DNA from 4 places in the Pseudomonas sp. AC136 genome. Region 3 is predicted to be linked to each of the others. Evidence: predicted binding sites of a transcription regulator. Region 3 holds the regulator's gene; each other region holds the start of a gene.
The links. The regulator sigma-54, encoded in region 3, starts transcription at its own class of promoters, with help from an activator protein. The targets are predictions, from matches to a motif close to ANTGGCATNNANNTTGCTNT.
Positions count from the first base shown of each region.

Region 1 (2,143 bases), 2.5 Mb from region 3:
CAACCAGGCGCCGCGTGCGACCACCGCCATCACTCAGAGCTTCAACCTGAACTCCTCGAGCAAGGCGCCGACCACCACGCCGTTCGACCCCTCGGACCCCACCAGCTACACCTCGTCCACTTCGGTGAACATTTACGACGCCCAGGGCAACGCCCACGTCATGACCCAGTACTTCATCAACAACGCTGACCCAGGCGCGGCGCCACCGGTGGCCAACAACTGGACCATGAACGTACTGATCGACGGTCGCAATCCGCAGACCCCGGCCACCACCACGCCGGCGACGCCTGCCAGCACCGCGCCGCTGAGCGCCACGCTGACCTTCGACGGCGCGGGCCAACTGGCAACCGTGACGCCCACCACGGCAGGCCTGACTTTCGCCGACAACAAACTCAGCATTAACGGCTGGGTACCGGCCCAGTCTGACGGCGGCACGCCGCCGGTGTGGTCGGCCAACGGTGCGGCAGCTTCGCCAACCGTGACCCTGGATATCCGTGGTTCTTCGCAAGTGTCCAGCACCTTTGCGGTGAACAAGGTCACCCAGGACGGTTACACCACCGGCCAGCTGTCGGGGCTGGAAATTGACGACACCGGCCAGGTGTTCGCCCGTTACACCAACGGCCAGTCGAAGATTCAAGGCCAAGTGATTCTGGCCAACTTCGCCAACGTGCAAGGCCTGACCCCAGTCGGCAAAACCCAGTGGGTTCAGTCGGCGGATTCGGGCGAGCCGGTGGTCGGTACGCCGCGTGCCGGCACGTTGGGTTCGTTGACTGCCGGTGCGTTGGAGTCGTCCAACGTCGACATTTCCACCGAACTGGTCGACCTGATCGTGGCGCAGCGTAACTACCAGGCCAACGCCAAGACCATCGAGACCGAAAACGCCGTGACGCAAACCATCATCAACCTGCGTTAACACGGTTGCCGCTGGCGGCAAACCGTCGCCGCACACCTGCAAAGGGCTTCTCTGGAAGCCCTTTGTTATTTTAGAAATTCCTTTTTTATCAACGGTGTAAAGAATTTTTTAGAGATTGGCACGATGCCTGCTTTGTAGCTTGCATAGAGCCGCAGGCCGTCAACGTTTGGCTGGCCCAATCTCGGAGAAATCACCATGGATAAAATGCTGTACGTCGCCATGACAGGGGCAAGCCAGAACACCCTGGCCCAGCGCGCCCATGCCAACAACCTGGCGAACATCTCCACCAACGGTTTCCGCCGCGACTTCGAACAAGCCCGCTCCATGCAGGTGTTCGGCGACAGCTTTCCGTCGCGCGTGTACGCCATGAGCGAACGCCCCGGCACCGACTTCACCCCCGGCACTTTGCAAGACACCGGCAACCCGATGGATGTGGCCGTCAGCGGCCAGGGGTGGGTGGCCGTGCAAGCGCCCGATGGCAGCGAAGCCTACGTGCGCACCGCCAGCCTGAAAATCGACGCCCTTGGCCAACTGCGCACCGGCAGCGGCTTGCCGGTATTGGGCAACGGCGGACCGATTGCCGTGCCACCGGAACAGAAAGTAGAGATCGGCGAAGACGGCACCATCTCCATTCGCGCCCTTGGCGAAGCGCCGAATGTGCTGGCCGAGGTGGACCGCATCAAGCTGGTCAACCCCGACCTCAAGCAAATGGAAAAGGGCGTGGACGGCATGATCCATTTCAAAGGCACCACGCCGCCGCTGGCCGACAACACCGTGAAGCTGACGTCCGGTTTTGTCGAGACCAGCAACGTCAACGCGGTGGAAGAGATGACCTCGATCCTCTCGCTGTCCCGCCAGTTCGAACTGCAAGTGAAGATGATGCGAACGGCCGAAGACGACGCCACGTCCCTGGCGCGTGTTTTGCAACTTAGCTAACCATCAGTACACGGCGCCGTGAAACCGGCGTCCGAGGAGAATCAACATGCTTCCGGCTCTGTGGGTCAGTAAAACCGGTTTGTCCGCCCAGGACATGAACCTGACGACCATTTCCAACAACCTGGCGAACGTGTCCACCACGGGCTTCAAGCGCGACCGCGCGGAATTCCAGGACTTGCTCTACCAGATCCGCCGTCAACCCGGCGCCCAAAGCACCCAGGACAGCCAACTGCCGTCCGGCCTGCAACTGGGTACCGGTGTGCGCATTGTCGGCACGCAGAAAATGTTCACCGC
Region 1 covers NZ_OZ409865.1:4,735,188-4,737,330, forward strand. The annotation lists gene flgE (flagellar hook protein FlgE) at 1-913, shown strand, start outside; gene ACZZZU_RS21205 (flagellar basal body rod protein FlgF) at 1,109-1,849, shown strand; gene flgG (flagellar basal-body rod protein FlgG) at 1,896-2,143, shown strand, end outside.
Region 1: the regulator sigma-54 is predicted to act here: its motif matches at 1,028-1,047, upstream of ACZZZU_RS21205 (flagellar basal body rod protein FlgF).

Region 2 (2,143 bases), 1.2 Mb from region 3:
GCAACGCTCCACCCACTTCCGCCCGCCGCAAGACCCGGCCACGCCGCTGATCATGATCGGCCCCGGCACCGGCATCGCCCCGTTCCGCGCCTTTTTGCAGGAACGTCAGGCCCAAGGCGGCAACGGAAAAAACTGGCTGTTCTTCGGCGAACAGCGCGCCGTGGGCGACTTCTACTACCACGACGAACTGCGCACCTGGCAACGCAGCGGCTTGCTCACGCGCCTGGACACCGCGTTCTCGCGCGACCAGGCCGAGAAGATCTACGTGCAGCAACGCATGCTCGAAGAAGGCGCCGCCATCTGGCAATGGCTGCAACAAGGCGCCTACGTGTGCGTGTGCGGGGACGCCAGCCGCATGGCCAAGGACGTGGACGCCGCGCTGAAAAAGATTGTGCAGGTGCACGGCAAAATGACCGCTGGGGCGGCTACGTTGTATGTGAGTGGGATGAGCAAGGATCGGCGGTATTTGCGGGATGTGTACTAGCGGCACATATCACCTGTGGGAGCGGCTTTAGCCGCGATGCTGTTGATTTGCAGGCCCGGCCAATCGCGGCTAAAGCCGCTCCCACAGTGTTCACCGTCATCCCCGCGCAGGCGGCGGTCCGGCGATCCGGGATCCAGAATCTCAAGGCTATCCACGATATCCGGCACACCCTTTGCTCTCCCATTCTCAAAGGCCACCATCAGGCCAACCCCAGTCATGACAACGGCGTCGTGCGCAACTGGCCCTCCAGGCCGGACGCTACGGCGCTTTTTTTTGCAATACGGGAACAGCGCCATGAGCAATTCAAGCAATCCCCTCGATGCCCTTCACGCCCTCGCCTGGGTGGCCGGCAGCGATGCGCCGGAAAAGAACGTGCTGAACCTGGGCTTTATGCCGCTCAGCGATTGCGCCTCGGTGGTCGTCGCCGCCACGCAAGGCTTCGCGCAGCCCTATGGATTAACGCTCAACCTCAAGCGCCAAAGCTCGTGGGCCGGCCTCAGCGACAAGCTGCTGTGCGGCGAACTCGACGCGGCGCACAGCCTGTACGGCATGGTCTACGCCCTGCAATTGGGCATCAGCGGTGCGCCGGCTACCGACATGGCGGTGCTCATGGGCCTGAACCAGAACGGCCAGAGCATCAACCTCTCGCAACCGCTGAAAGAAGCCGGCGTGACCACTGCCAGTGCACTGAATGCGCGCGCGCACCAAAGCGGCTCAAAACTGACCTTCGCGCAAACCTTCCCCACCGGCACCCACGCCATGTGGTTGTACTACTGGCTGGCGAGCCAGGGCATTCATCCGCTGCAAGATGTAAACAGCGTGGTGGTACCGCCGCCGCAAATGCTCGCGCACTTGCAAGCCGGGCGTATCGATGGGTTCTGCGTGGGCGAACCCTGGGGCGCGCACGCCATTGCCCAGGAACAAGGTTTTACCGTGACCACCAGCCAGGCGATCTGGCCGGACCACCCGGAAAAAGTGCTGGCCAGCACCCGCGCGTTTGTCGAGCAATACCCCAACACCGCGCGCGCGTTGGTAATGGCCGTGCTGGAGGCCAGCCGCTTTATCGAAGAAAGCCCGGAAAACCGCCGCAGCACCGCGCAATTGCTCAGCGCCAGCGAGTTTCTCGACGCGCCGGTCACGAGCATCGAACCGCGCCTGCTCGGCCGTTACAGCGACGGCCTGGGCGCCAGCTGGCACGACGACCACGCCCTGCGCTTCCACGCCAACGGTGCGGCGAACTTCCCGTACCTGTCGGACGGCATGTGGTTTATGACCCAGTTCCGCCGCTGGGGCCTGCTGCGCGAAGACCCGGACTACTTAGCCGTGGCGCAACAGGTGCAGCAGCTTGAACTCTACAGCCGAGCGGCCGGCAGTCTGGAAATCACCGTACCGGCCTCGCCCATGCGCAGCAGTCAGTTGCTCGACGGCGGCGTGTGGGACGGCAGCGACCCCGCCGCCTACGCCCGCAGCTTTGCCCTGCATGCCCTTAGCGCTCAGTAAGCGGAGCCGCCAGCCATGTTGCGAATTCTGCTGATCAACGACACATCCAAGAAAGTCGGGCGGTTGCGTGCTGCCCTGAGCGAAGCCGGTTTCGAGGTGATCGACGAATCCGGCCTGACCATCGACCTGCCCGCCCGCGTGGAAGCCGTGCGCCCCGAC
Region 2 covers NZ_OZ409865.1:982,384-984,526, forward strand. The annotation lists gene ACZZZU_RS04275 (molybdopterin-dependent oxidoreductase) at 1-484, shown strand, start outside; gene ACZZZU_RS04280 (CmpA/NrtA family ABC transporter substrate-binding protein) at 779-1,984, shown strand; gene ACZZZU_RS04285 (ANTAR domain-containing protein) at 2,000-2,143, shown strand, end outside.
Region 2: the regulator sigma-54 is predicted to act here: its motif matches at 644-663, upstream of ACZZZU_RS04280 (CmpA/NrtA family ABC transporter substrate-binding protein).

Region 3 (2,143 bases):
ACCCCATCTCGGTCGGCGATATCAAGCAGATCATTCATCACCTCAAAGCCAAAGGCATTGGCGTGCTGATTACTGACCACAACGTGCGTGAAACCCTGGATATCTGCGAGACCGCGTACATCGTCAACGACGGCCAATTGATTGCCGAAGGCGACGCTGAAACCATCCTCGCCAACCAGTTGGTGAAAGAGGTTTACCTGGGTCACGAATTCCGCCTCTAAGAGCATTCTGTAGCCGCAATCAGATGCGCACTACAGACTTCGATTGAGGACTAGGCAAACGCCTCAGACTTAGGCATATAATTTGCTTCCTGGTGGCGCTTCGGCGCCCTCGTTGTGGAAGCGCGTATGCGCCGGCGAATAAGGTCTTAAGCCCCCTCCATGAAACCATCGCTCGTCCTAAAAATGGGCCAGCAGCTGACGATGACACCGCAGCTGCAACAAGCCATCCGCTTACTCCAACTGTCCACGCTGGATCTTCAACAAGAGATTCAGGAGGCGCTGGAGTCCAATCCCATGCTCGAACGCCAGGAAGAAGGCGAGGACTTCGATAACAGCGATCCGCTGGCCGATGGCGCCGAAAGCGCGCCGCCCGCGCCGAACAACGAAGAGTCCTACCAAGACACCAGCTACCAGGAAACCTCGGCACCTACCGTCGACAACCTGGAAGACGGCGAATGGGGCGAACGCATTCCCAATGAGCTTCCCGTCGACACGGCGTGGGAAGACATCTACCAAACCAGCGCCAGCAGCCTGCCCTCCAACGACGATGACGAGTGGGATTTCACCACCCGCACCTCGGCTGGCGAAAGCTTGCAAAGCCATATGCTCTGGCAGCTCAACCTGGCGCCGATGTCCGACAAGGACCGCCTGATTGCCGTCACCCTGATCGACTGCATCAACGACCAGGGCTACCTGGAAGAAACCCTCGAAGAAGTGCTGGAGGCGTTCGATCCGGAACTGGATATCGAACTGGACGAAGTCGAAGCCGTGCTGCACCGCATCCAGCAATTCGAACCCTCCGGCATTGGCGCCCGCGACCTGCGCGAATGCCTGTTGCTGCAACTGCGTCAGTTGCCAACAAAAACCCCATGGCTGCCCGAAGCGCAGCGCTTGGCCGGCGATTACCTCGACCTGCTCGGCAACCGCGATTACAGCCAATTGATGCGCCGCATGAAGCTCAAGGAAGACGAGCTGCGTCAGGTCATCGAACTGATTCAAAGCCTTAACCCGCGCCCGGGTTCGCAAATTGAACCGAGCGAGCCGGAGTACGTGGTGCCCGACGTGATCGTGCGCAAGCACAACGATCGCTGGCTGGTGGAGCTGAATCAGGAAGCCATGCCCAAGCTGCGGGTCAATCCGCAATACGCCGGCTTCGTTCGCCGCGCCGACTCCAGCGCCGACAACACCTTTATGCGCAATCAGCTGCAAGAGGCGCGTTGGTTTATCAAAAGTCTGCAAAGCCGCAACGAAACACTGATGAAAGTGGCCAGCCAGATCGTCGAGCACCAGCGCGGCTTCCTCGACTACGGCGACGAAGCCATGAAACCGCTGGTTCTGCATGACATCGCCGAAGCAGTGGGCATGCACGAATCAACGATCTCGCGCGTGACGACGCAAAAATTCATGCACACCCCGCGTGGCATTTACGAGCTGAAGTACTTCTTCTCCAGCCACGTCAGCACCTCCGAAGGCGGCGAATGCTCGTCAACGGCGATACGCGCAATCATCAAAAAACTGGTTGCGGCGGAAAATGCGAAAAAGCCGTTGAGTGACAGCAAGATCGCTGGTTTACTGGAGGCACAGGGCATTCAGGTAGCCCGTCGCACAGTCGCCAAATACCGCGAATCCCTCGGGATAGCGCCTTCCAGTGAACGTAAGCGACTGATGTAAACGCCTGACCCGGTTCGCCTGCGAACCTCGCTCTGGCAAGACGGCTACACTGATCCAAGGCCAAAGTGTTCCGGCGACAAGCCCGTTAGCTTGTCTCTTACACACGGCAATAAGGAGAAAGCGGTATGCAAGTCAACATCAGTGGACATCAGCTGGATGTGACCGACGCCCTACGCGACTACATCGACGAGAAGCTCAGTCGATTGGAACGCCACTTCGACAAGATCACCAACGTGCAAGTGACCATGGAG
Region 3 covers NZ_OZ409865.1:2,188,234-2,190,376, forward strand. The annotation lists gene lptB (LPS export ABC transporter ATP-binding protein) at 1-221, shown strand, start outside; gene ACZZZU_RS09920 (RNA polymerase factor sigma-54) at 381-1,892, shown strand; gene hpf (ribosome hibernation-promoting factor, HPF/YfiA family) at 2,018-2,143, shown strand, end outside.

Region 4 (2,143 bases), 1.6 Mb from region 3:
GCCAGCCATCAACAGGGCGGCGAATGCCAGGTACGGGTTAGCAGCCGGGTCCGGGAAGCGTGCTTCGATACGGCGGGCTTTCGGGCTCGACACGTAAGGAATACGGATGGAGGCGGAACGGTTGCGAGCCGAGTAGGCCAGCATTACCGGAGCTTCGAAACCTGGGACCAGACGCTTGTACGAGTTGGTCGACGGGTTGGTGAAGCCGTTCAGAGCCTTACCGTGCTTGATGATGCCGCCGATGAAGTACAGAGCGGTGTCGGACAGGCCGGCATAGCCTTCGCCGGAGAAGGTGTTCTTGCCATCTTTGGAGATGGACATGTGTACGTGCATACCCGAGCCGTTGTCGCCGTACAGAGGCTTAGGCATGAAGGTCGCGGTTTTGCCGTAGGCATCGGCCACGTTGTGTACGCAGTACTTCAGGGTTTGAACTTCGTCAGCCTTGGCAACCAGGGTGTTGAACTTCACGCCGATTTCGTTCTGGCCGGCAGTCGCCACTTCGTGGTGGTGAACTTCGATGACCAGGCCCATTTCTTCCATGGCATTACACATGGCAGTACGGATTTCGTGGTCGTGGTCGACTGGAGGAACCGGGAAGTAGCCGCCTTTGACGCCTGGGCGGTGGCCTTTGTTGCCGGTTTCGAAATCGCTGTCGGTGTTCCAGGACGCTTGTTCAGAGATGATTTTGAACATCGAGCCGGAAATGTCGGACTTGAATTTAACTTCGTCGAATACGAAGAACTCAGGCTCCGGGCCTACGAATACGGTGTCGCCAATGCCGGTCGACTTGAGGTATTCCTCAGCGCGAGCAGCGATGGAGCGCGGGTCACGGTCGTAGCCTTGCATGGTCGACGGTTCGATGATGTTGCAGACCAGAATCAGGGTCGGCTCTTCGGTGAACGGGTCGAGAACGGCAGTGCTGTCTACTGGCAGCAGGATCATGTCGGAGGCTTCGATGCCTTTCCAGCCATGGATCGAGGAACCGTCGAACATTTTGCCGACTTCGAAGAATTCGTCGTCAAGGGCGTCACGGGCCGGCATGGTCACGTGGTGCTGCTTGCCTTTGGTATCGGTGAAGCGCAGGTCAACCCACTTCACGTCGTGATCTTTGATTAGTTGAAGCGCCTTCGACATGGTGTCCTCCAGATGGTGGGGCGTTGTGATTTTTTAGCCCCAAATAAAACGGTGAAGCCGGGCGGCATAGTCCGCCAGGGCAACCTGCCTCACAAGGGAGCAAATTGCATGCCAGTGCCCCGAAGTGGGTTTGTTGCTCGAAAGTCAGGCGCTGCGGGGGCTGCGCGTGAAAAGAACGAGGCGCAACGCACCAAAATGATTCTCTCAGTAAATGCAGTGATGCATTTTGGTGCGCGCCGGATCTTTCTACGCATTGCCTGGTTAAACCTTGAGCAATTTCCGCTATAATCCGCGCCCCTTAATTTAGGCCAGGCTCGCGCGCGCTGTTTTCATGAAACTTATCGTCAAAGTCTTCCCCGAGATCACCATAAAAAGCCGGCCGGTGCGTACGCGCTTCATCCGCCAGCTCACGAAGAATATTCGTGCGGTGATGCGTGACCTGGATCCGAATCTGGTGGTGGACGGCGTGTGGGACAACATTGACGTCGAGACCAGTCTCACCGAGCCCAGAGTTCTGGCCGAGCTGAAACAGCGCCTCGGGCGCATCTCCGGCATCGGTCAGTTCCTGGAAGTGAACGAATACCCGCTGGGCGATTTCGACGACATGGTCGAAAAATGCAAAGCCCACTTCGGCGATCAGCTAGCCGGCAAAGTATTCGCCGTGCGCTGCAAGCGCGCCGGCAAGCACAGCTTCAGTTCGATGGACGTCGAGCGTTATGTCGGCAGCCAATTGCGTCGTCAGTGCGGCGCTGCCGGTATCTCGCTGAAAGATCCCGAGCTGTTGGTGCGTATGGAAATCCGCAATCAGCTTCTCTATATCATCCACAGCCAGCACGAAGGCCTGGGCGGCTACCCGCTTGGCGCCATCGAGCAGACGCTGGTGCTGATGTCCGGCGGCTTCGACTCCACCGTGGCCGCGTATCAAATGATTCGTCGCGGCATGATCAGCCACTTCTGTTTCTTCAACCTTGGCGGCCGTGCCCACGAGCTGGGCGTGATGGAAGTGGCC
Region 4 covers NZ_OZ409865.1:3,812,367-3,814,509, forward strand. The annotation lists gene glnA (glutamate--ammonia ligase) at 1-1,134, opposite strand, end outside; gene thiI (tRNA uracil 4-sulfurtransferase ThiI) at 1,466-2,143, shown strand, end outside.
Region 4: the regulator sigma-54 is predicted to act here: its motif matches at 1,231-1,250, upstream of glnA (glutamate--ammonia ligase).